DNA from 3 places in the Allobosea sp. 2RAB26 genome. Region 1 is predicted to be linked to each of the others. Evidence: predicted binding sites of a transcription regulator. Region 1 holds the regulator's gene; each other region holds the start of a gene.
What was found. The regulator PhoB, encoded in region 1, activates phosphate uptake and scavenging genes when phosphate is short. The targets are predictions, from matches to a motif close to TGTCATNNANCTGTCAT.
Positions count from the first base shown of each region.

Region 2: the regulator PhoB is predicted to act here: its motif matches at 1,936-1,952, upstream of AB4118_RS22975 (glycerophosphodiester phosphodiesterase).
Region 3: the regulator PhoB is predicted to act here: its motif matches at 5,554-5,570, upstream of phnC (phosphonate ABC transporter ATP-binding protein).

Region 1 is NZ_JBFRGS010000007.1:328,711-335,935, reverse strand. It holds gene uvrB (excinuclease ABC subunit UvrB) at 1-349, opposite strand, end outside; gene AB4118_RS16690 (DUF1801 domain-containing protein) at 534-950, opposite strand; gene greA (transcription elongation factor GreA) at 1,537-2,004, shown strand; gene AB4118_RS16680 (TIGR03862 family flavoprotein) at 2,014-3,231, opposite strand; gene AB4118_RS16675 (YnfA family protein) at 3,306-3,626, shown strand; gene phoB (phosphate regulon transcriptional regulator PhoB) at 3,746-4,444, opposite strand; gene phoU (phosphate signaling complex protein PhoU) at 4,478-5,197, opposite strand; gene pstB (phosphate ABC transporter ATP-binding protein PstB) at 5,246-6,046, opposite strand; gene pstA (phosphate ABC transporter permease PstA) at 6,091-6,978, opposite strand; gene pstC (phosphate ABC transporter permease subunit PstC) at 6,992-7,225, opposite strand, start outside.
Region 2 is NZ_JBFRGS010000012.1:202,753-209,977, reverse strand. It holds partial or broken gene AB4118_RS22985 (amino acid ABC transporter ATP-binding protein) at 1-143, shown strand, start outside; gene AB4118_RS22980 (hypothetical protein) at 374-643, shown strand; gene AB4118_RS22975 (glycerophosphodiester phosphodiesterase) at 716-1,885, opposite strand; gene AB4118_RS22970 (hypothetical protein) at 2,106-2,246, opposite strand; gene AB4118_RS22965 (RsmB/NOP family class I SAM-dependent RNA methyltransferase) at 2,651-3,949, shown strand; gene guaA (glutamine-hydrolyzing GMP synthase) at 4,000-5,562, shown strand; gene AB4118_RS22955 (hypothetical protein) at 5,553-5,867, shown strand; gene AB4118_RS22950 (MFS transporter) at 5,915-7,066, shown strand.
Region 3 is NZ_JBFRGS010000001.1:251,232-258,456, forward strand. It holds gene phnH (phosphonate C-P lyase system protein PhnH) at 1-464, opposite strand, end outside; gene phnG (phosphonate C-P lyase system protein PhnG) at 464-904, opposite strand; gene phnF (phosphonate metabolism transcriptional regulator PhnF) at 993-1,742, shown strand; gene phnE (phosphonate ABC transporter, permease protein PhnE) at 1,815-2,669, opposite strand; gene phnE (phosphonate ABC transporter, permease protein PhnE) at 2,666-3,547, opposite strand; gene phnD (phosphonate ABC transporter substrate-binding protein) at 3,640-4,557, opposite strand; gene phnC (phosphonate ABC transporter ATP-binding protein) at 4,629-5,447, opposite strand; gene AB4118_RS01195 (ImuA family protein) at 5,673-6,500, shown strand; gene AB4118_RS01200 (Y-family DNA polymerase) at 6,520-7,225, shown strand, end outside.

The sequences.
Region 1 (7,225 bases):
AGGGGCTGCCGGACTCGAGCAGGTGCTGCAGCGAATGCGCGGTGACGGAGGCCGCGGTCTCGCCTTCGGCTTCGCCGAAGGCGGAGGCCGCGTCGTTCTTCTTCGGCTTTTTCTTCAGCTTGGTGTCGCCGGGGCGCGGCTCGCCATAACCGGCCTGCGGCAGGTCGCTGAAACCGGAGGCGCCGCCCGGGACCGCCCTGCCGCGATTGATCGCGGGATTGAGCAGATCGGCAAGATAGCCCTCGAGCGGCTTCAACTCGGGCTTGGTGGCCTTGGAGTTCGGAGTGCGCGCGGAGGCGGGCTTCTTTGCAGGCTTAGCCTTGGCGGTCGTGTCGGAGCTTTTCGGCATGGCGGCAATATGGGGCGAAACCGGTCGGAGCGCGAGGGGTACGCCGTCGCAGCAGGCGGATAACTGACAGCAGGTGACAGGAGTACACTGTGCCAGGAGCAGCCGGATTGAAGCAGTCCCGGGGCGGGCGCGATGCAAGTCCGGCTTTCATCGCACGCCGGCGCATATCGAGACGGATCGAGGCTTATCCGCGGGACTTGGTCTTGCCGCAGCCGCCGGACATGTTGAGGGTCACGGCTGCGCGAATGAGAGTCTTCAATGCCCCTTCGTCAATCGTCTCACCCTCGTGGATGTCGATGGCCCGCCTGGTGTTGCCATCCAGACTGGAATTGAAGAGGCCCGATGGGTCGTCGAGTGAGGCCCCCTTGGCAAAGGTCATTTTGACGACGCTCTTGTAGGTCTCCCCAGTGCAGATCAATCCGTCGTGGGACCACACCGGAACCCCTCGCCATTTCCACTCCTCGACCACCTCGGGATCGGCTTGTCTGATCCATGCGCGGAGCTGGGAGAGCATCTTGCCTCGCCAGTCGCCCAGCTCCGTGATCCGCCCGTCGATCATCTGAGACGGGGAGTTTTCGTTCTGGGACTCGCTCTGGCTCATGATCTTCCCTTCTCTCCGGAACTCTCGCTTCTGGGATCGGGCCAACCGTCTGCTCGAGCTCGCAGCGCAACCTCTCGAAGAGGCTGGGCCGGCCGGCAAACGTCTTGGAGAGCACGGTGCGTCTGCACGGATCACAACGCATAACTCTCTGGCTATTGATCTGCATTCATAATCATTGGGCTATCCGTCAGTCAATCGAAGCCTGCGCGCGCAACGATCGCCGTTGCCCCTCCCGGACGATCGCCGTCGGGTCTCGCAACTCAGGATCAAGGTGGCCGCGATGGACGGCCCGACGCAAGCGCGGCGCTCTTCCGGCATCGGCTGCCCCCTTGGGAACGAGACTGCGCTCGTGATCCGGGGCCAGGGGCAGCGCGCGATGGCTCTGCTCTTGATGGTGCGGCCGGACACGGGGGTGTAGACTGTTCGGGTCTTGTCTTCGGCAGTGCCTGATCCCCATCTCCAAGTGATCGCCGCTTCAGATTCCAGCATCGGGTTGGCGCTGCATCGCAAGCAGTCGTGAGGACGTAACACTGAAAGCTGTGGTCCGGTTCGCCGGATGTGCCGAGATCAATAGGAGGAGGCCAGAATGACTCGCGCCTTCGTCAAGGAAGCCGAGGAAAGAGGGACCCTGGACGAGCTGCCGGACCGGCCAGTCTCGCCTCACCCAAACCTCGTGACGCCTGAAGGGCTCGCACAGATCGAGGCCCAGCTGGCGCGCTGGCATGACGAACACGCGGCGGCGTTGGCCGGAGGCGACCGCACCGAGATCGCTCAGACGCGGCGCGAGTTCCGCTACTGGGCGGCGCGGCGCGCCAGCGCCAAGCTGGCCCCTGCGCAGGAAAGGCACGACATCGTCCGCTTCGGCTCGACAGTGACGATCCGCCGGGCTGATGGGCGCGAGCAGAACTGGCGGCTGGTCGGCGAGGACGAGGCCGATCCGGCACACGGAACGCTGCCCTATGTCGCGCCGTTGGCGAGCGCGCTGATGGGCAAGGGCATTGGCGAGAGCGTCAGCATCGGCACTGAGGCGGTCGAGATCATCGCGATCGCCTGAGGCGATCGTTCAGCTATCCGCGAGCCAGGCCTGAATCCCTGCTGCAGCTGCGACTCCGGTCGCGAAACAGGCCTGCAGCAGATAGCCGCCGGTCGGCGCCTCCCAATCCAGCATCTCGCCTGCGACAAAGGTACCGGGCAAGCGTTTCAGCATGAAGCCTTCCTCGATCTCCGCGGCGGCGACGCCACCGGCGGTGGAGATCGCCCGCTCGATCGGCCTGAGACCGGTCAGCACCAGAGGCGCGGCCTTGATCAGTGCGGCCAGCCTCTCCGCGTCTTCGGGGAGTGGCCCCTTCGCCGCTTCGCGCAGCAGCGCAATCGCGGATGGAGCAAGACCTGCAGCCTTGCGCAGATGATTGCTCATCGTCACGCCCTTGCGACGATGCGCGAGGCGCTGGACCAGCAGCGCCGCCTCGTGATCGGGCCGCAGATCGATGGTGATGACCGCCCTGCCCTCGCGCAGGATCGTCTCGCGGATCGGGGCAGAGAGTGCATAGACCGCGCCGCCTTCCAGACCCGTCGCATCGATCATCGCCTCGCCGGGCACGGATTGGCCGCCGAAGCTCAGGACGATGCGTTTCAACGGTACTCCGGCAAAACGCTCTCGCATGGTCTGGGACCAATCGACCGTGAAGCCGCCATTGGCCGGGCGCAGCGGCGCAATCGCAATTCCGCGCGCCGCCAGCAAGGGCGCCCAGCCACCATCCGAACCCAGCCGTGGCCAGCTCGCGCCGCCGAGCGCGAGCAGCGTCGCGTCGGGCCGCACCTCGACCTCGGCGCCATCGCGGTGCCGTAACGTCAGAGCTCCCGCCGCGCTCCAGCCGGTCCAGCGATGACCAGGCGCGAAGCTGACACCGAGGCCCTCGAGCCGGCGCAGCCATGCCCGCAGCAAGGGCGAGGCCTTCATGGCGCGCGGGAAGACGCGGCCGCTGCTGCCGACGAACGTGTCCTGCCCGAGCGCATCGGCCCAGTCGCGCAGGGATTGTGGCGGGAAGGCGCGAATGGCCGGCTCCAGCCAGGCTTGCGCATCGCGATAGCGGGGCAGGAAGCCGTCGAGCGATTCGGAATGGGTGAGGTTCAATCCGCCGCGCCCGGCCAGCAGGAATTTGCGGGCCGGAGAGGGCATGCGATCGTAGATCGTGACGGTGTCCCCGGCTGCCGCGAGGCGCTCGGCCGCGATCAGCCCGGAGGGCCCTGCTCCAATGATGGCGACGTGATGTGTGGGCATCGGTCCGGCTTGCCGTCAGCGCGCCCTGCGGTCAAGGGTAATCCCGCCCCGAAGGCCATCGACAGGGACGAACCATGCCGACCATCGCCGCTTATCTCGGCGCAGCCATTCTCGAAATCGCCGGCTGTTTCGCGTTCTGGGGCTGGCTCCGGCTCGGCAAGCCGGTCTGGTGGCTCGTACCCGGACTGTTTTCGCTCGCCCTGTTCGCCGGGCTGTTGACGCTGGCGGAGAGCGAAGCCGCCGGACGGGCCTATGCCGCCTATGGCGGCGTCTACATCGTCAGTTCGCTCGTCTGGCTCTGGGCCGTGGAAGGCTTTCGCCCCGACCGCTGGGACATTATCGGTGGGCTGATCTGCCTCGCCGGCGCGGCGATCATCATCGCAGGGCCGCGCTAGGGTATCGGCCCGAAAGGTGGATTGCGGTTTTCGGGAAGGCCGATGCAACCATAGACGGTTAGATCGTCGGGCGGATTCGATATCCGGCCCGATGATCCAAGTCCCCGATGATCCAAGTCTCAGCTCCGCGCAAAGGTCTCGTCGAAGGCATAGCCGGCACCGCGCACGGTCCGCAGCGGGTCCTTGGCGTTGTCAGGAGTGATCGCCTTGCGCAGCCGGCCGACATGGACGTCGACGGTGCGCTCGTCGATATAGACGTCGCGGCCCCAGACCGCGTCGAGCAGCTGGGCCCGGGAATAGACCCGCCCCGGCGCCTGCATCAGGAATTCGAGCAGGCGGAACTCGGTCGGGCCGAGATGCAGCTCGCTGCCTGAGCGGCGGACACGGCGGGTGGTGCGGTCGAGTTCGAGATCGCCGGCGGCCAACAGGCCGGCGACATGACCCGGCTTGGCGCGGCGTAGCAACGCCTGGATGCGGGCGATCAGCTCGGGCAGCGAGAACGGCTTGACGACATAGTCGTCGGCCCCGGTGGCGAGGCCGCGCACACGCTCGGTTTCCTCGCCGCGGGCGGTGAGCATGATGATCGGCACCCGCTCGGTATCGCGACGGGTCCGCAGCCTCCGGCAGAGCTCGATGCCGGAAAGGCCCGGCAGCATCCAGTCGAGCAGCACGAGGTCCGGCGTATGATCGCGCAGATGCAGCTCGGCATCGTCGCCACGCGCGACGCTGTCGACCTCGAAGCCCTCGGCTTCGAGATTGTAGCGCAGCAACAGGGTCAGCGGCTCTTCGTCCTCAACGATCAGGATGCGTGCAGGCATGTCTCACTCGGTCCCAAAGGTGTCGGGCGCCGGTCACTCACCGGTGGCGGCGTCCAGAAGGATATTGGTCGTGTCGAGCTTCGGGCGGGCTGCGTCCAAGGCTTCGCCCGTGACGAGATAGTGGATCGTCTCGGCGATGTTGGTGGTGTGGTCGCCGATGCGCTCGACATTCTTGGCGCAGAACAGGAGATGCGTGCAGAAGGTGATGTTGCGCGGGTCTTCCATCATATAGGTGAGCAGCTCGCGGAAGAGCGAGGTATAGAGCGCGTCGATCTCATCGTCGCGGCGCCAGACCTCCATGGCCTTCTGCTCGTTGCTGACGGCGTAAGCGTCGAGCACGTCCTTGAGCTGGGCCTGAACCAGGCGGCTCATATGCTCGAGGCCGACGACCGCGCGCGACGGCGGCTGGAACTGGCCGGAGATGGCGACCGCGCGCTTGGCGATATTCTTGGCGAGATCGCCGACACGCTCGATATCGGCGGCGATGCGGATGGCGGAGATCAGCTCGCGCAGGTCGTTGGCGAGCGGCTGGCGCCGGGCGATGGTGAGCACCGCCTTCTCCTCTACCTCGCGCTGCAGATTGTCGAGGCGCTGGTCGGCGCTGATGACCTTCTGTGCCAGCCCGGTGTCGCGGCGCACCAGGGCGACTGTCGAATCGCCGAGCATGCGCTCCGACATGCCCCCCATCTCGGCCAGGCTGCGGCGGATCCCCTCGAGATCGGCATCATATGAGCGGACGATGTGATCAGTCATCGCGGCGTATCCTTTGTCGGCAAAGCAGTTGGAAGGCTGGGCGCCGGTTCAGCCGAAGCGGCCGGTGACGTAGTCCTGCGTCTGCTTCTTGTGCGGGTTCATGAAAATGGTGTTGGTGGCGTCGAATTCGATCACCTCACCGAGATACATGAAGGCGGTGTACTGCGAGATGCGCGCCGCCTGCTGCATGTTGTGGGTGACGATGACGATGGTGAAGTCGGTCTTGAGCTGCTCGAGCAGGTCCTCGATCTTGCCGGTCGAGATCGGATCGAGCGCCGAGGTCGGCTCGTCGAACAGGATGACTTCCGGCTTCTGGGCAATGGTCCGCGCAATGCAGAGGCGCTGCTGCTGGCCGCCGGACAGGCCCATGCCGGAGGTCTTCAGCTTGTCCTTGACCTCGTCCCAGAGCGCGGAGCGGCGCAGCGCACCTTCGACGCGGTCATCGAGCTCGGATTTCGGCGGCTTCTCGTAGAGGCGGATGCCGAATGCGACATTGTCGTAGATCGACATCGGGAAAGGCGTCGGCTTCTGGAACACCATGCCGACGCGCGAGCGCAGCTCGTTCACATCGATATCGTTGCTGATGACGTTGCGGCCGTCGAGCAGGATCTCGCCGGTGGCGCGCTGCTCGGGATAAAGCGAATAGATCCGGTTGAAGATGCGCAGCAGGGTCGACTTGCCGCAGCCAGACGGTCCGATCAGGGCCGTGACATGGCGGTCCCGGAAGTCGAGATTGATGTTCTTCAGCGCCTTGTGCTCGCCGTAGTAGAAATCGAGGTTCTTGACCGCGATCCGGACGGGGGCCTCGGCATCAAGCGCTTGCGGGCTCAGTTCCAGCGTCGAAAGCATCGACTTGTTCCTTCAGATCGAACGCGACGAGGGTTTAAGGCCGTTCATTTGCCGCCCCGCACGATACGGCGGGCGATAAGCGAGAGGCACAGGATCGAGACGGTGATGATCAGCGAACCGGCCCAGGCGAGCTGCTGCCAGTTCTCATAGGGGGCGGAGGCGAACTGGTAGATCGTCACCGGCAGGTTGGAGACGCCGCCGACGAGGCTGGGCGAGAACCAGAAATTGTTGTTCAGCGCAGTGAAGATCAGCGGCGCCGTCTCGCCGGCGATGCGCGCCAGGGCCAGCAGGATACCGGTGACCATGCCGGATTTCGCCGCCCGCCAGGTCACGCTGGTGATGACGACCGAAGGCGGGGCGCCGAGCGCAGCACCGGCTTCACGCAACGAGCTCGGCACGAGGCGCAGCATGTCCTCGGTGGTGCGTACGATCACCGGGATCGCGATGATGCCCAGCGCCACGCCGCCGGCCCAGCCGGAATAGCCGCGGAATGGCTCGACCAGGATGACGTAGACGAAGAGGCCGATCAGGATCGACGGCGCGGAGAGCAGGATGTCGTTGATGAAACGGATCAAGTCCGCGAGCTTGGAGCCCTTGCCGTATTCGGCAAGGTAGGTGCCGGCGAGCACGCCCACCGGCGTCGCCACGGCGATGCCGAGGAAGGTCAGCACGATCGAGCCGACAATGGCGTTGGCAAGGCCGCCCCCCTCGCTGCCGGGACCGGGCGTGACCTGGGTGAAGGTCGCGACGGAGAGCCCGCCGATCCCCTTCACGAGCAGCATGCCGAGAATCCAGAACAGCACGAAGATGGCGAGAAGGGTGAAGCTGGTGGCGATGATCTTCATCGCCCGATCCGCGGTGCGACGCGCGGGGCGGACGCGGCCCCAGACCTGATGAGGCGTCGTTGCGGGCGGGGTGACGGCGCTGTTCATGGCCAGGCTCCGCTCAGAAGGACTTGACGCGCGCGACAAGGATACGCGCGATCACGAGGACGACGAAGGTGACGAAGAAGAGGATGCAGCCGAGCGCGATCAGCGCGTTGAGCTGCAGGCCCATCGCCTCGTTGAATTCGTTGGCGATGCGCGAGGCAATGGTCGAGCCGGGGTCCATGATCGAGGCCGAAAGCCGGTTGGCATTGCCGACGACGAAGGTCACCGCCATGGTCTCGCCAAGCGCGCG
Region 2 (7,225 bases), on a different contig from region 1:
AAATGGGCTTTGCGCGCCAGGTCGCCGACCGCGTCATCTTCATGGATGCCGGCCAGGTCGTCGAGATGAACGAGCCCAACGAGTTCTTCAAGAACCCGCAGCACGAACGCACCAAGCTCTTCCTCAGCCAGATCCTGCACTGAGGCCGGGCAAGACTTGAACCATGCGGCGCGCCGAACCCTCGGCGCGCCGCAACTGCGTCAAGGTTAGAGCGAGGATCGAGCGTCGTCTGCCATAGTGGACGCTGCCACGGCGATTGATCCAACAGGCATAGATAGAGATAGCCCCCGTATCGAACCACTATCGGCGCGATCAAATTCCGGAACAATTCGGGATGTACCCCGTTCTTGCCTGCAGAACGGAGGAACGCATCATGAGATTCATCATTCCGACGATGACTGCTGTCCTGCTTGCGACGAGCGGCGCCTATGCCCAGTCGATCAACATTGGACCGGGCGGGGTCTCGGTCGATCCACGCCCGCCGCGCGAGCGCGCCATCGACCGGGAAATCCGCCGCGAAGAGCGCATGCGCGATCGCGCCCGCTGGGAGCGCAGCAGCTGGCGCGGAGATTGCCGCACCGTGAGGACCATCGAGGAAACGCCGCGTGGCGAGATCAGGCGGACGACGCGGGTCTGCGATTGATCTCCCGCTGAAATGTGCAAGAGAAAGCCCGCCCTGGTGATCCAGGGCGGGCTGCTGATCGTTGGGGCTGCCTTATTTGGCGTCGCGGGCCTTCACGGCGGCATCGGGGAAGTCCGAGAACAGCCCGTCGATTCCGAGATCGAAGAAGGCCTTGTACTCGGCAGCGGGATCGCCCTTGAAATTCGAGGTTAGCCGCTTCGGCTCGCTGCGGAACGTCCAGGTATGGACGAAGAGGCCGGCCGCATGCGCGTCCTTGACGACATTGGTCGGCGCGATCAGTACCCGATCCTGCTCGTCGATCTTGCCGTCGCCGTTCAGATCCTTCGGCTTGCCGTCCTCGCCGATAGTTTGCTTGCCGGCGAGGATATAGGGCTTCCACGGCCCGACACCGTCGGCATAGGTCTTGATCTCCTTCAGCCCGTCGGCCGTGACCAGGTCCTTGAAGGTGCGCTTGTCGCCGGTGACGACGAAATCGTAGGGCTTGTCGAAGGGCGCGGCCAGCACGATGCCGCCATCCTTGTCGACGTCATCGGCATCGACGAGCTGGACGAGGCGCAGTTGCGTCTTGCCGCGCAGATATTTGAGATTGGCCGTCTCGAAGCTCTGGATGATCACGGGCGAGGACTTTTCGGTCCAGCCGGCCGCCTTCAACTGATCGAGCAGGCGGTCCTCGAGCGGCAGCCCGATCGCGGCATGAAAGATCGGGTGCTTGGTCTCGGGATAGATGCCGATGGTGCGGCCGGTCCGGGTGCTTTCGGCCTTGGCGAGATCGATGATCTCCTGCAGCGTCGGGATCGGGAACTTGCCATTATGCGACTGGTCGCGATCGGGCATCGCCTGCTTGGCGCGCAGCGTCTTGATCTCGGCGAGGGTGAAATCCCCGGCGAACCAGTCATTGGTGTCGACACCGTCGACCTTCCTGACAGTCTTGCGAGCAGCGAATTCCGGTCGCTCCGAAACGTCCGTGGTGCCGCTCAGCATCGGCTCGTGCCGTGCGACGAGTACGCCGTCCTTGGTCGCGACAAGATCCGGCTCGATGAAATCGGCACCCTGTTCGATCGCCAGCTTGTAGGATTCGAGCGTGTGCTCGGGCCTGTGGCCGCTGGCGCCGCGGTGACCGACGATGAGGGGCTTCTTCCCATCGAGCGTCGGCACGGGTTGGGCGAAGGCGGGCGATGTGGCAGCCAGGCCGCCGCAGGCAATGGCGGCCAGCATCGTGGCCGAAAGTAGCGTCTGTTTCATCGGATCTGTTCCCTGATCGCGGCAAGAGCGCGCGACCATGATCAGACGATATGACAGCTCCGTGAAGTGGTCTTGTGCCGCAAGGACAACTTTGTGGCGAGGCGCGGGGGCGCTGCCCGTCCGGTCCGTATCGTGGCGCGTCCTGACGGACGACGATCGAGAGGCCCGGCAGAAGCGTCGCCCGGTCAAGCCAGAGCGACGCCTGTGATTGGCTACGGGCTCAGCGCTTGTTTTCGAGCGTCGTCTTGGCGTCGAGGCGCTTCTGGGGGGGCGGCGTCAGGTCTGGCGGCGGTGTTGTGGCGCAGGCCGTGAGGGCCAGGGCAAGAAGACCGGCAAGCGTGATTCGGCAAAGGCGCTGCATGGCGTGGTTTCCACTTGATCGGAGCGATCGCCCCCCGTGTGCCGCTGACGACGACGCTTCGTCAAGCAGACGGCTTCACATGATAATGCGTCGATTTTCAAGCTGGACGCAGCAAGGGCAACCAGCCTCGGTTGCCGGATCATCCTGCGATGAGGGCCGTAAGCCCTGGCTCGCCATGCGGATTGCGGCATTCGGGGAGAGTGCCGCAAGATCGGCCGGAGTGGTGGCCCGGTCATGAGCGCCCGCGAGCGGCAGAGCAGAACGTCTGCTCAACCGGGACGGAATGTCCGGGACATGCCTTCGCCTCAAGTATCCGGTCGAGACGTTGTTGCCCCTGCCTCGTCTATATGACACCACAGCGCCGAGATTATGCCGCACACGCCGGCACCAGACGGAACGACGCAATGACCCCTGCCGCCCGCATCAGCGCCGCCATCGAGGTGCTGGACGATATCATACAGCGTCGCCGGCCGGCATCCGACGCCCTGAAGGATTGGGGTCTGTCGCGGCGCTTTGCCGGGTCGAAGGATCGTGCCGCAATTGCGACCCTGGTCTATGACGCGCTCCGCCGCCGCTCCTCCTCGGCCTTCGCCATGGGCGAGGAGACCTCGCGCGCGATGGTTCTCGGCATGCTCGCCGGCCTGCGCGAACTCCGGATGGAAGAGATCGCCGAACTGTGCTCGGGCGAGAACCACGCGCCCGCGCCGCTGACGCGCGAGGAAGCGACCCGGCTGATCACCTTCGACCTCGACGATGCACCGGGCTGGGTCCGCGCCGATGTGCCTGAGTGGCTTTGGCCTGCTTTCTCAGCGAGCTTTGGCGAGCAGGCCGTGTCGGAGGGCGCCGCACTGGCCGATCGTGCGCCGATCGACATCCGCGTCAATCGCCTTAAGTCGAATCAGGCCAAGGTGTTGGCGGAACTCGCTCATCTTGGAGCGGAGGCGGGGGCATGGTCCCCTGATGCGATCCGCTTCCTGCCGGGGGCGGATGGGCGCGGCCCTTCGCTGCAGAGCGAGCCGAGCTTCTTCGAGGGCGCCTTCGAGATCCAGGACGAGGGCTCGCAGCTCGTCTCGCTACTGGCCGGCGCCAAGCCCGGCGAGACCGTGGTCGACCTTTGCGCCGGCGCCGGAGGCAAGACGTTGGCTCTCGCTGCCCAGATGCAGAATCAGGGTCGCCTGTTCGCGACCGATCTCGATAGCCGTCGTCTGGCGCCACTGCATGAGCGTCTGGCGCGCTCGGGCGCCAGTATCGTCCAGATTCGCGTCCCGCGCAGCCGCGGCCATGAATCCCTCAGCGAAGTCGTGGGCGAGGCGGATCTCGTCCTGGTCGATGCGCCCTGCACCGGTTCCGGCACCTGGCGGCGTAATCCCGACGCAAAATGGCGCGTCAGACCGGGCGCGCTCGCCGAGCGGATCAAGGACCAGGCCGAGGTGCTGGCGCGCGCAGCCCGCCTGGTGAAGTCCGGCGGTCGTATTGCCTATGTCACCTGCTCGGTGCTTCCGGATGAGAATGACGGGGCCGTTTCAGGGTTCCTGCAGCGCCACCCCGGCTTCACCCTCGTGCCGAGCCAGGAGATCCTGTCGCCGAGGGAAGGCGACTTTGCTTTGCTCGCGCGGTTCTCGACCGCGCTTGGCCTGCAATTGTCGCCGCAGCGCACCGGGACGGACGGATTCTATCTGGCTTGCGTCAGGCGCGAGGCCTGAGGCGCGCTTGCGCCGTTGCGCCTGCGCGCGTGATGGCGTAACCGGGCGCGATGACGAGCAAGCCCCACGACTCCATCCTCATCATCGATTTCGGTAGCCAGGTCACGCAGCTGATCGCGCGTCGCGTACGCGAGATCGGCGTCTATTGCGAGATCGCTCCGTTCCAGTCGGCCTCCGAGGCCTTTCAGCGGATGAAGCCGAAGGGCGTCATCTTCTCCGGCGGTCCGGCCTCGGTGCCGGATGAAAATTCGCCGCGCGCCCCGCAGGAGGTCTTCTCGGCGGGCCTGCCGCTTCTCGGCATCTGCTATGGTCAGCAGACTATGGCGCATCAGCTCGGCGGCAAGGTCGAGGGCGGGCATGCGGCCGAGTTCGGCCGCGCCGATGTCGAGATCGTCGCGCCTTCGGCACTGTTCAGGGAGGTCTGGAACCAGGGCGGCCGCTTCCCGGTCTGGATGAGCCATGGCGACCGCGTCACGCAGTTGCCGGCTGGTTTCTCGGTCAAGGCGACCTCGGAGAACGCGCCCTTCGCGGTCGCGAGCGACGAGGAGCGGCGTTTCTATTCGACCATGTTCCATCCGGAGGTGGTGCATACGCCGGACGGCGCCAAGTTGCTGCGCAACTTCGTCGTCGATATCTGCGGCTGCGTCCCGGATTGGAGCATGTCCGCCTATCGCTCCGAGACCATCGCCAAGATCCGTGCGCAGGTCGGCAAGGGCAGGGTGATCTGCGGGCTTTCCGGCGGCGTCGATTCCGCCGTTGCCGCCGTGCTGATCCACGAGGCCATCGGTGACCAGCTCACCTGCGTCTTCGTCGATCACGGCCTGATGCGGATGAACGAGGCGGAAGAGGTCGTGCGCCTGTTCCGCGACAGCTACAACATCCCGCTCGTGCATGTGGAGGCGGAGGAACTCTTCCTCGCCGAGCTCGCCAAATGCGGCTCCGATCCGGAGGCCAAGCGCAAGACCATCGGCCGCCTCTTCATCGAGGTCTTCGACGAAGAAGCGCGCAAGCTCGGCGGTGCCGATTTCCTGGCACAGGGCACGCTCTATCCCGACGTGATCGAGAGCGTCTCCTTCTCCGGCGGGCCCTCGGTGACGATCAAGTCGCACCACAATGTCGGCGGGTTGCCCGAGCGCATGAAGATGAAGCTCGTCGAGCCGCTGCGCGAGCTGTTCAAGGACGAGGTCCGCGTGCTGGGCCGGGAGCTTGGCCTGCCCGAGGCCTTCGTCGGCCGCCATCCCTTCCCAGGGCCGGGCCTCGCCATTCGCTGCCCCGGCGAGATCACCAAGGAAAAGCTCGACATCCTGCGCAAGGCCGACGCGATCTATCTCGAGGAGATCCGCAAGGCCGGTCTCTACGACGTGATCTGGCAGGCTTTTGCCGTGCTGCTGCCGGTGCGCACCGTCGGCGTGATGGGTGACCACCGCACCTATGACCACGTCTGCGCGTTGCGTGCCGTCACCTCGGTGGACGGCATGACGGCCGATTTCTATCCCTACGACATGGCCTTCCTCGGCCGCACCGCGACCCGCATCATCAACGAGGTCAAGGGCATCAACCGGGTCGTCTACGACGTGACGTCGAAGCCGCCCGGCACGATCGAGTGGGAGTGATTCAGACCTTCTCGAATGTCGCGCTGAGGGTCTTTCCCGGCCTCGAACATCACAATCTGCGTCGGCTCCTCCATGCCGGCATCTGCGTTCCGGTCAACTCCGATGATCCAACGTACTTTAGAGGTCACGTAAGCGAAAATCTCATCCCGTCGGCCGAGGCATTGGGCCGGACCGCAGAGGAGCAATTGACCCTGGCAGACAACGGCCTCAGGGCCGCGTTCGTCGATGGGGACAGGCGCAAAAACGAACCGGAAGGTCATCAAGGGCAGGAGTCCACTGGGTCTTGCAGCGGTCTCCTACAATGAGACCTGAAAATACAGATTCTCCGCTCCGCATCTGGCTTGCGGTAATCGTGCTCGGCATCGCCTCGTTCACAATGGTCACGACCGAGTTCGCGCCGATCGGGCTGCTGTCCCAGATCGCCCTGGATCTGGGGCGAGATCAGGCCTCGGTCGGGCTCACGGTGACGCTCTATGCCTGGATCGGCGCCGCGAGCGGCCTGTTGTCGGTCGTTCTGCTCCAGAAGTTTCCTCGCAAGCCATTGCTCATCGTCTTGATGCTCATTCTTTCCGCGACCAATCTTGCGGCGATGATTTCCCACAGCTTCGACGGGTTGTTGCTGGCACGCGCGGTGGGCGCTGTCGTTCACGGTTTCTTCTGGGCCATGGCGGCTGCGGTCGCGTCACAGATTGCACCGTCCCACCGTATGGGTGTTGCAACCGCAATCATATTCGGCGGGATCTCGATGGCGACCGTTGTCGGCGTGCCGCTCGCGAACCTCGTCGGTCAGGCGAGTGGATGGCGTGCAGCGTTTGGCTCAATTGGCGCAGTCGGGCTGCTTACCTCGGTCCTGATGATCGCAGTTCTTCCCAAAATGCAGCCCGGATCGCCGGCAGGATGGAGAGAGCTTGGATCGGTGTTCCGCAGACATGACCTGCTGGGGATCTATGCTGTAACGGCATTCATGGCGGCGGCGAACTTCGCAGCGTACACTTTTATCGAACCATTCCTCGGAGAAATTCCGGATCTTCCCCAGGTCATGATCGGTGTGTTGCTGTTCGGCTTTGGGGGTGCAGGATTCCTTGGGAACATCCTGACCGGCTTTCTCATCGACCGCTTCATGAAGTCGATCATCACTGCAGGGCTGTTTGCCTTGTGCCTGGCGCTTGTTGGCCTTGGATGGTTCGGTCCTCAGCTGGGAACAGGTTGGGTCTTCGTCTTGCTCGTCATCTGGGGCGCCGCCATCGCGGCGCTGTTCGCGGGCCTGCAGACCTGGATCCTGCGCGCGGCCGGTTCGACAGTCATGTCCGCTGCCGCGATACACTCGGCGGTCATCAATTCGGCCATCGGCTTCGGAGCCATCCTCGGCGCCCGGATATTGACTGTATCCGGCGTATCCGGAGTGATGCTGGCCGCCGGAATGGTCGTCATTATCCCGCTTCTGATCATCCTGTTGCAAGCGGCTCCCCAGGCTGGCCCGAAGGAAAGGGGGAGCGTTGCTTGATGGTTGAGGCTGCAGTCAGACGCCGGCAGGCTTCTCAAGAATACTGAGACGGGTTCGGCAACGGTCCGGTGATCTTGCTTTTGAAATCAGGACCCCAACTTTTTGACAGTCCTAATGTCGGAGTTTTTGCGGCTACAGATTAGATTTGCGCGAAATGTC
Region 3 (7,225 bases), on a different contig from region 1:
GGTGCAATCTCGTGGCTGTCAGCAATGCCCGGGCCGGCCAGCGTCACGGCGTCGCCACCTGCGAGGCTGGCGCATTGTACGATCACGCTGGTCGAGCGATCCGGAAACTGGTCGGTGCCGGGGCTGAAGGCGGACAGCGCCGGAGCGATATCGGTGCCGTTCAGCACGGCGAAGGCGGCTTCATCAGGGCTTTCGACCAATGTCGCGCCGCAATGGAAGCGCAGCCAGGCGCCGGCGGGGCCGGCCCGCAGATCGGCCGGCAGCCAGATCGGCGTCTCGTAATCGGCAAGGGTCAGCAGGGCGATGGCGGTTGCCGGTTCCAGTCCTGCCGGCGCAGCAAAGCCGGTTGCGACGTCCTGGACGAGACCTGGCTCCGACAAGGCGGCGAGCAGGGCGCGGAAGGCGGCCTGGGACTGGAAGACCGGGTCGGAAAGGCCGGCGCCAATGAGTGTGTCGTTCTGCATCACGCGCCCCGGACCAGAGTGAAGAAATCGACCTTGGTGGCTGCAGCCTTGCGGGAGGCGAGGGTGCGCGCCGCCTGCTGGCGATCTGCGAGTTCGGCGACGCCGCTGCGGAGCGGCCCAGCCTCGCCTTCGCCCTGCAACAGCCCGTCGATCACGGCTGCGAGCCGCGCCTTGCGGCCATCGCGACCGAGAGCGTAGGAAAAGCCCATGGTGCCGTCGCCGAGGCGCACGACGCAGCGCGTCACGGTGGCTTCGCCGAGGTTGAAGCGGCGTCCCGCGCCGCCGGCGCGGCCCTCGACCATGACGGTCCCGGTTTCGGGCGCCTTCAGCACGTCATGGTCGGGCAGGGCGCCGAGCCCGCCGGCGAGACTCTCGATCTCGGCGCGTGAGGCTCGGGCGAGGATTGCCAGCCATTGCTGTCGTGGAGTGGTCCCGCTCATCTCAGGTCGCTCTCTGGTCAGGGCCTAATGTCTAGACTACGATAAGGTCGTCACGGGGAAAGGTCTATACATTTTGGATGAAGCTTTGATGACGGATGCCCATGCAGCCAGCCAGGCCGGCGAAGCCGCCACGGCATGGCGGCGTATCGCGGACGAGATCGAAGCGGCGATCGGGCGCGGCGAATATGAGACGGGCGCCACATTGCCCTCTTCGCTCGCGCTGGCTGAGCGCTATGGCGTGCACCGGCATACGGTTCGCCAGGCCTTTCGGCATCTCGCCGATCGTGGGCTGGTCAGCGTCTCTCGCGGTCGCGGGACGCAGGTCACGGCGCCGCGCTTCCCCTATCGCATCGGCCGGCGCGTCAGCATGCGGACCAATTTTGGTGCGGCCGGCATCACCGTGGCAGGCTCGATCCTGGGCGCCGAGATCGTCAAGGGCGCGGCGGAAACCTGCGCGGCGCTGCGATTGGAGGACGGGGCGCCGCTCTGGCGGATCGAGACGCTGAGCCTTGCCGGTGGCGTGCCGGTGAGCACCGGCGTGCATCTCCTTTCGGCCGAGCGCTTCCCGGATTTCGACAAGATGCTGAGCCGAGCCGGCTCGTCGATCTCGGCAGCCTTCGCCGCCTGCGGCATCCCGGATTATGTGCGACTCTCGACACGGCTTTCGGCGCGGCTCGCCAGCGAGCGCGAGGCGTTGCTGCTCAGGATCGAGCCCGGCGCCGCGGTCATGCTCTCCGCGGCTGTCGACGCGCTGCCTGACCTGACCCCGATCCATCTGGTCGATGGCATCTTTGCCGGCGAGCGGATGGAAATGGTGGTCGAGCCGTTCACGGAGTGAGGGCAGCCGCTCGTGCTCCCGGCGAGGTGCGAATGGTCGGGGCAGGCCCGGGCCATATGACGAGCCTGTCCGTCAGATGGCCCTTTTGCCGATGATAGCGAAGCGCAGCTTGCTGGACAGGAAGTCGATCGCGGTCACGGCGGCAAGCACGAGCAGGATCAGGAACGAGACCTGTTGCCATTCCAGGGTGCGGATGGTCTCGGCGAGATAGAGGCCGATGCCGCCGGCGCCGACAATGCCGATGATGGTCGAGGAGCGGGTGTTCGACTCGATATAGTAGAGCACCTGGCTGGCGATGACCGGCAACACCTGCGGGATCAGGCCGAAGCGGATCTCGTGGAGCTTGCCGCCGCCGGAGGAGGTCACGCCCTCGACGGGCTTGCGGTCGGCGGATTCGATCGCTTCCGAATAGAGCTTGCCGAAGGCGCCGAGATCGCTGGTCATGATTGCGAGCATGCCGGCGAAGGGGCCGAGGCCTACGACATTGACCCAGATCAGGGCCCAGATCAGGGCATCGACGCCGCGCACGGTGTCGAGCGAGCGGCGCGCCAGGAAATGGATGACGCGGTTGGCGACGACGTTCTTGGCTGCGAGGAAGCCGAGCGGGAAGGCGAGGATCGCGGCGAGGATGGTGCCGAGAAAGGCGATGGCGATGGTCTCGAACAGCGCTTTCACGAAGATCACGGCGCGGGCCGCAGAGCCGGGATCCGGCGGCAGCATCAGCACGACGAATGTGCCGAGATTGCCGATGCCGGTGATGATCTTCCAGAACGAGACTTCCAGTGTGGTCAGGCCATAGAGGAAGAGGCCGAGCAGGGCGGCAACGACCGCGATGGTGGTCAGGCGTGTCTTCAGCGAGCCGTCGATGGCGCCTTGGTGGCGACGGACGAGATCGGCGCGCTCGGTGGCGGTGAGGACGAGGCTCATGAGCGGTGCTCCAGGTTGAGCAGGGCGTGGCGCAGGCGCTCGGTGCCGTAGTCGATCAGCATGACGGTGACGATGATCAGCAGCAGGATGGCGCTGACATCGGTGAAGTAGAACTTGCGGATGGCTTCGATCAGATCCTGGCCGATGCCGCCGGCACCGACGAAGCCCATGATCGAGGCGCCGCGGACATTGATCTCGAAGCGCAGCAGCGCGTAGCTGGCGAAATTGGAAAGCACCTGCGGGACGACGGCAAAGCGGATCGTCTGCCACCAGCCCGCGCCTGTCGCGGTGAGGCCGTCGACCGGCTTCATGTCGATGTTCTCGACCACCTCGGAGAAGAGCTTGCCCATCGCACCCATGGTGTGGATCGCGATGGCGAGCACGCCCGGCAGCGGGCCGAGGCCGAAGGCGATGACGAAGATCAGCGCGAAGACGATCTCCGGCACGGTGCGGCAGAATTCGAGGAATCGGCGGGTGGCCCAGCGCAGCCAGCCGGCACGGCCGAGATTGGCGGCGGCGGAAAAGCAGAGCAGGAAGCCGCCGACGGCGCCCAGCACGGTGCCGACATAGGCAATCAACAGGGTTTGCCAGAGCAGTTTCAGCCAGCCGTTCAGGCCCCAGTACCATTCCTTGAGATCGGCACCGAGCGTGGCGAGGTGCAGGGTCGGCAGGGTCTCGAGGATGTATTTCGGGAAACGCCAGGCGTTTGCGGCGAATTTCGCGAGATCGACCTCCGAGCCGATCGCGGAGAGGGTGACGCAGGCGATGAAGATGGCGGCGCCGAGCAGGGCCTGGCGGCGCTTTGCGCCCATCTCGCGCCGATAGAGATCGGCATGGCCGCGAATGGCGGGGTCGTTGCGATCGATCGTCAGGGTCATGTTGGTTCCGTCGCGGGGTTCGCCAGTCGCGGCGGGACGCCACTCCGTCACGGCCGGGACATGCCCGGCCATGACGGTCGGCGGGTAAGCGCTTACGAAGACTTCTTCTTGCGGAGCGCGTCGACGAACTTGTTCAGTTCGATGATCGGGTCGTAGGCCTTGTTGTCGACCGCGACGAGCGGGCCCTGCTTGCCTTCATAGATCTTGTCGAAGGCGACCTTGTCCTTGGTGGCGAGGTTGAGGACGGCGTCGCGGATCGAGGCCTTGAGCGGCTCCGGCAGGTCGGAAAGATAGGCCATCGGCGAGTTCACGATCTGCTCGGACTTGTAGATGATCCGGAAATCGTCGGCCTTGACCATGTTCTTGCGGGCCATGCGCTGCAGGTTGGATTCCTGCTCGTCGTTCCACCAGTTGGCGGCGATGTCGACGGTGCCCTGGCCGAGCGCGATGACCGCGTTCTCGTGGCTGCCGGTATAGACGACCTTGCCGAAGAAGGTCTCGGGCTCGATCTTCATGCCGTCGAGCACGAAGCGCGGCACATTGTTGCCAGAGGTGGAATTGGGATCGACGAGGCCGAGATTCTTGCCCTTCAGGTCCTCGACCTTCTGATAGGGCGAGTCCTTCTTCACGTAGAAGACGGAGTGGTAGCCCTTGGTGCCGTCGAGATTGGTCTCGATCGCGAAGGCATCGACCTTGGCGCCGGTCATGCGGGCGCGGGCGAAGGAGGCGGGGCCGTACATGCCGATATGGATGTTGCCGGCGCGCTGGCCTTCGATGATCGCGGCATAGTCGTTGGCGATGCGCAGCGTCACCTTGGTGCCGAGTTCCTTCGCGAGGTAGTTGACGAAGGGGGTGTAGCGCTCGACGACGCCAGACGCGTTCTCGGACGGGATGATGGCGAAGATCAGCTCCGGATACTTGGCTTTCCAGTCCTGCGCGAAGGCGGGAGCGGCGAGCGTCGCGGCCAGGCCGGCGGCGGCGAGCGTGAGGGTATGACGACGGGTCAGCATGGTTTGCTCCTGTTGAAGGCTGTTGGTGGTCTTTTCAGGCGTGAGTGGTCCTGGCCGGGCTTGAACCCGGCTCAGGCTGCGGTCTGCTTGGCGCGCTTGGCTTCGGCGATGGCGATGGCATCGAGCGCGTCGAGCGCCTCGGCGCCGGCATCCTTGGCCTCGATGCCGTAGAGTTCGGCCGCGATCTCGCGGGTCAGCGCCTGCGGCACGTCGTCGAACACGACCTTGCCTGCGGCCATGCCGATCAGTCGGTCGCAATATTTCGCCGCGATATCGAGATCATGCAGATTGCAGATCACGGTGATGCCGTCCTCGCGATTAATGCGGAAGAGCGCATCCATCACGACCTGGGTGTTGCGCGGATCGAGCGAAGCGATCGGCTCGTCGGCAAGGATGACCTTCGGCTCCTGGACCAAGGCACGGGCGATCGCGACGCGCTGCTGCTGGCCGCCCGAAAGGGTCTCGGCGCGTTGGGCGAGCAGATGGCCCATGTCGAGACGCTCGAGTGCGGCGATGGCGCGGATCTTGTCGTCCGGCGAGAAGCTCTTCACCAACGTCAGGAAGGCCGAGCGGTGATTGAGCCGGCCAAGCAGGACATTGGTCAGCACGTCGAGGCGGCCGACGAGATTGAACTGCTGGAAGATCATCGCGGTGTCGCGACGCCAGGCGCGCAGTTCGGCGCCCTTCAATGCGGTGACATCGCGCTCGTCGCTGATCAGGCGGCCGGAACTCGGCTCCGCCAAGCGGTTGATCATGCGCAGCAGGGTCGACTTGCCGGCGCCGGAGCGGCCGATGACGCCGACCATTTCGCCCTTCGGGATCGACAGCGAGACATTGTCCACGGCGGCTTTGCCGCTGAAGCGCTTGGTCAGGCCTTCGATACGCAGCATGAACGGTCTTCCCATCGAGGAGCGAGCATGGCGACATCCGGACATGGGCGAGGCGCAGTCCGGAGCTCATGCTCTCTTGCAGTGCGCAAACCGGTATCGGCGACAGATGACAGGGCCGTGACAGCAGGATCGGGGGCTGTGGGGCGGGGCGTCACGGAGGCTGTTGACTCGTCTGAGGCGGCGGAGTCATAAAGAACAAAATAGGAACATTTGGAGTGCCAAGACGTGAGCGATCATGCCGTCGCCGCGCTGCGGCGAAGCATTGCCGGTTTGGAAAGCGTCTCCGTCTCGCTGGGCGAGGAGGCGAGCTTCAGCCTTGGCCACGCGGCGGCCGATGCGGCGCTGGGGCCGCTGCGCCGCCATGCCCTGCACGAGATCGTGGCTGCGGCGCATCAGGCTCCAGCGGCGACGGGCTTCGTCGCCGGGCTGATCGCGCGGCTGGAGCGGCGGCCGGTCGTCTGGCTGCGGCAGGATTCCGCCGGCGCGGAAGGGGGCGAACTCTATGCGCCGGGGCTTGCGGCGTTCGGGCTCGATCCCGACCGGGTGCTTGCGGTGCGGGGGCGCGATCCGCTTGCCGTGCTGAAGGCGGCGGGCGACGCCTTTCCGCGCGGCAATGACCCGCGCTCGGGTATCGGCGCGGTGGTGATCGAGCTCGAAGGTGCGCCGGCCTGCCTCGATCTCACGGCCAGCCGGCGTCTCGTCCTGGCGGCGCGGGATGCCGGCGCGACGGCTTTTCTCCTGCGGCTGGGAAGCAGTCCTGCTCCAAGCGCGGCGACGATCCGCTGGTCGGTTTCGGCGGCGCCTTCGGAGGGACGGATGAGAGCGCATGGGCCGGGCCGGCCGAATTTTGCGGTCACGGTGCTGCGCAACCGGCATGGGGCGACAGGGCAGTGGGTGATGGAGTGGGACAGTCATGCGTATAGCTTCCGCGAGCCGCTTCCTGTCGCTCTGGTTCCCGCGCCTGCCCATCGACCGGATCAGGCGCAGCCAGGGCGCATCCGTTCGGGCAATATCGCAGAGGCCTGGCCCGCAGCCCGGCGGGCCAGCGGATGATCCTGGTCCTCTTGTTGTGGTGGGCAAGGCGAAGGGCGCCTTCCGGCTGACGAGCCTCGATGCCGAAGCCGAACGTCTCGGCCTTCATGCGACCATGGCGCTGGCCGATGCGCGGGCGATGATCCCGCGGCTGGTCGTGGTCGAGGAGGACAGGGCGGCCGATGCGGCCCTGCTCTGCGCCGTTGCCGACTGGTGCGACCGCTATACACCGCTGGTCGCGCTCGATGGTGAGGATGGATTGCTGCTCGATATCTCGGGCTGCACCCATCTCTTTGGCGGCGAGGCCGCGCTTGGCCGCGACTGCCTGCTTCGGCTGAAACGACAGGGCTTTACGCTGCGCGCCGCCATTGCCGGGACGGCGCGCGCCGCCTGGGGTGTCGCGCGCTATGGGCGCGGCGGCATCGTGCCGCCGGACGGGGAGAGCGAGGCCCTGTGGCCCTTGCCGACCGCGGCGCTTGGACTGGAGGCGGCACGGCAGCACGGGCTCGCGCGCATGGGCCTCACCCATATCGCCGATCTGGAGACGCGGCCGCGCGCGCCGCTGGCCGCCCGTTTCGGCCGCGACCTGCTCGACAGGCTCGACCAGGCGCTTGGCCGCCTGCCGCAGGCGCTGTCCCCGCGACGACCGCTGCCGGACTGTATGGCGGAGCGGCGTTTTGCCGAGCCGCTGGCGCATGAGGCCGGTATCCGGGCCGCCCTGGCCGGCCTGGAGGAAAGTCTCGCCG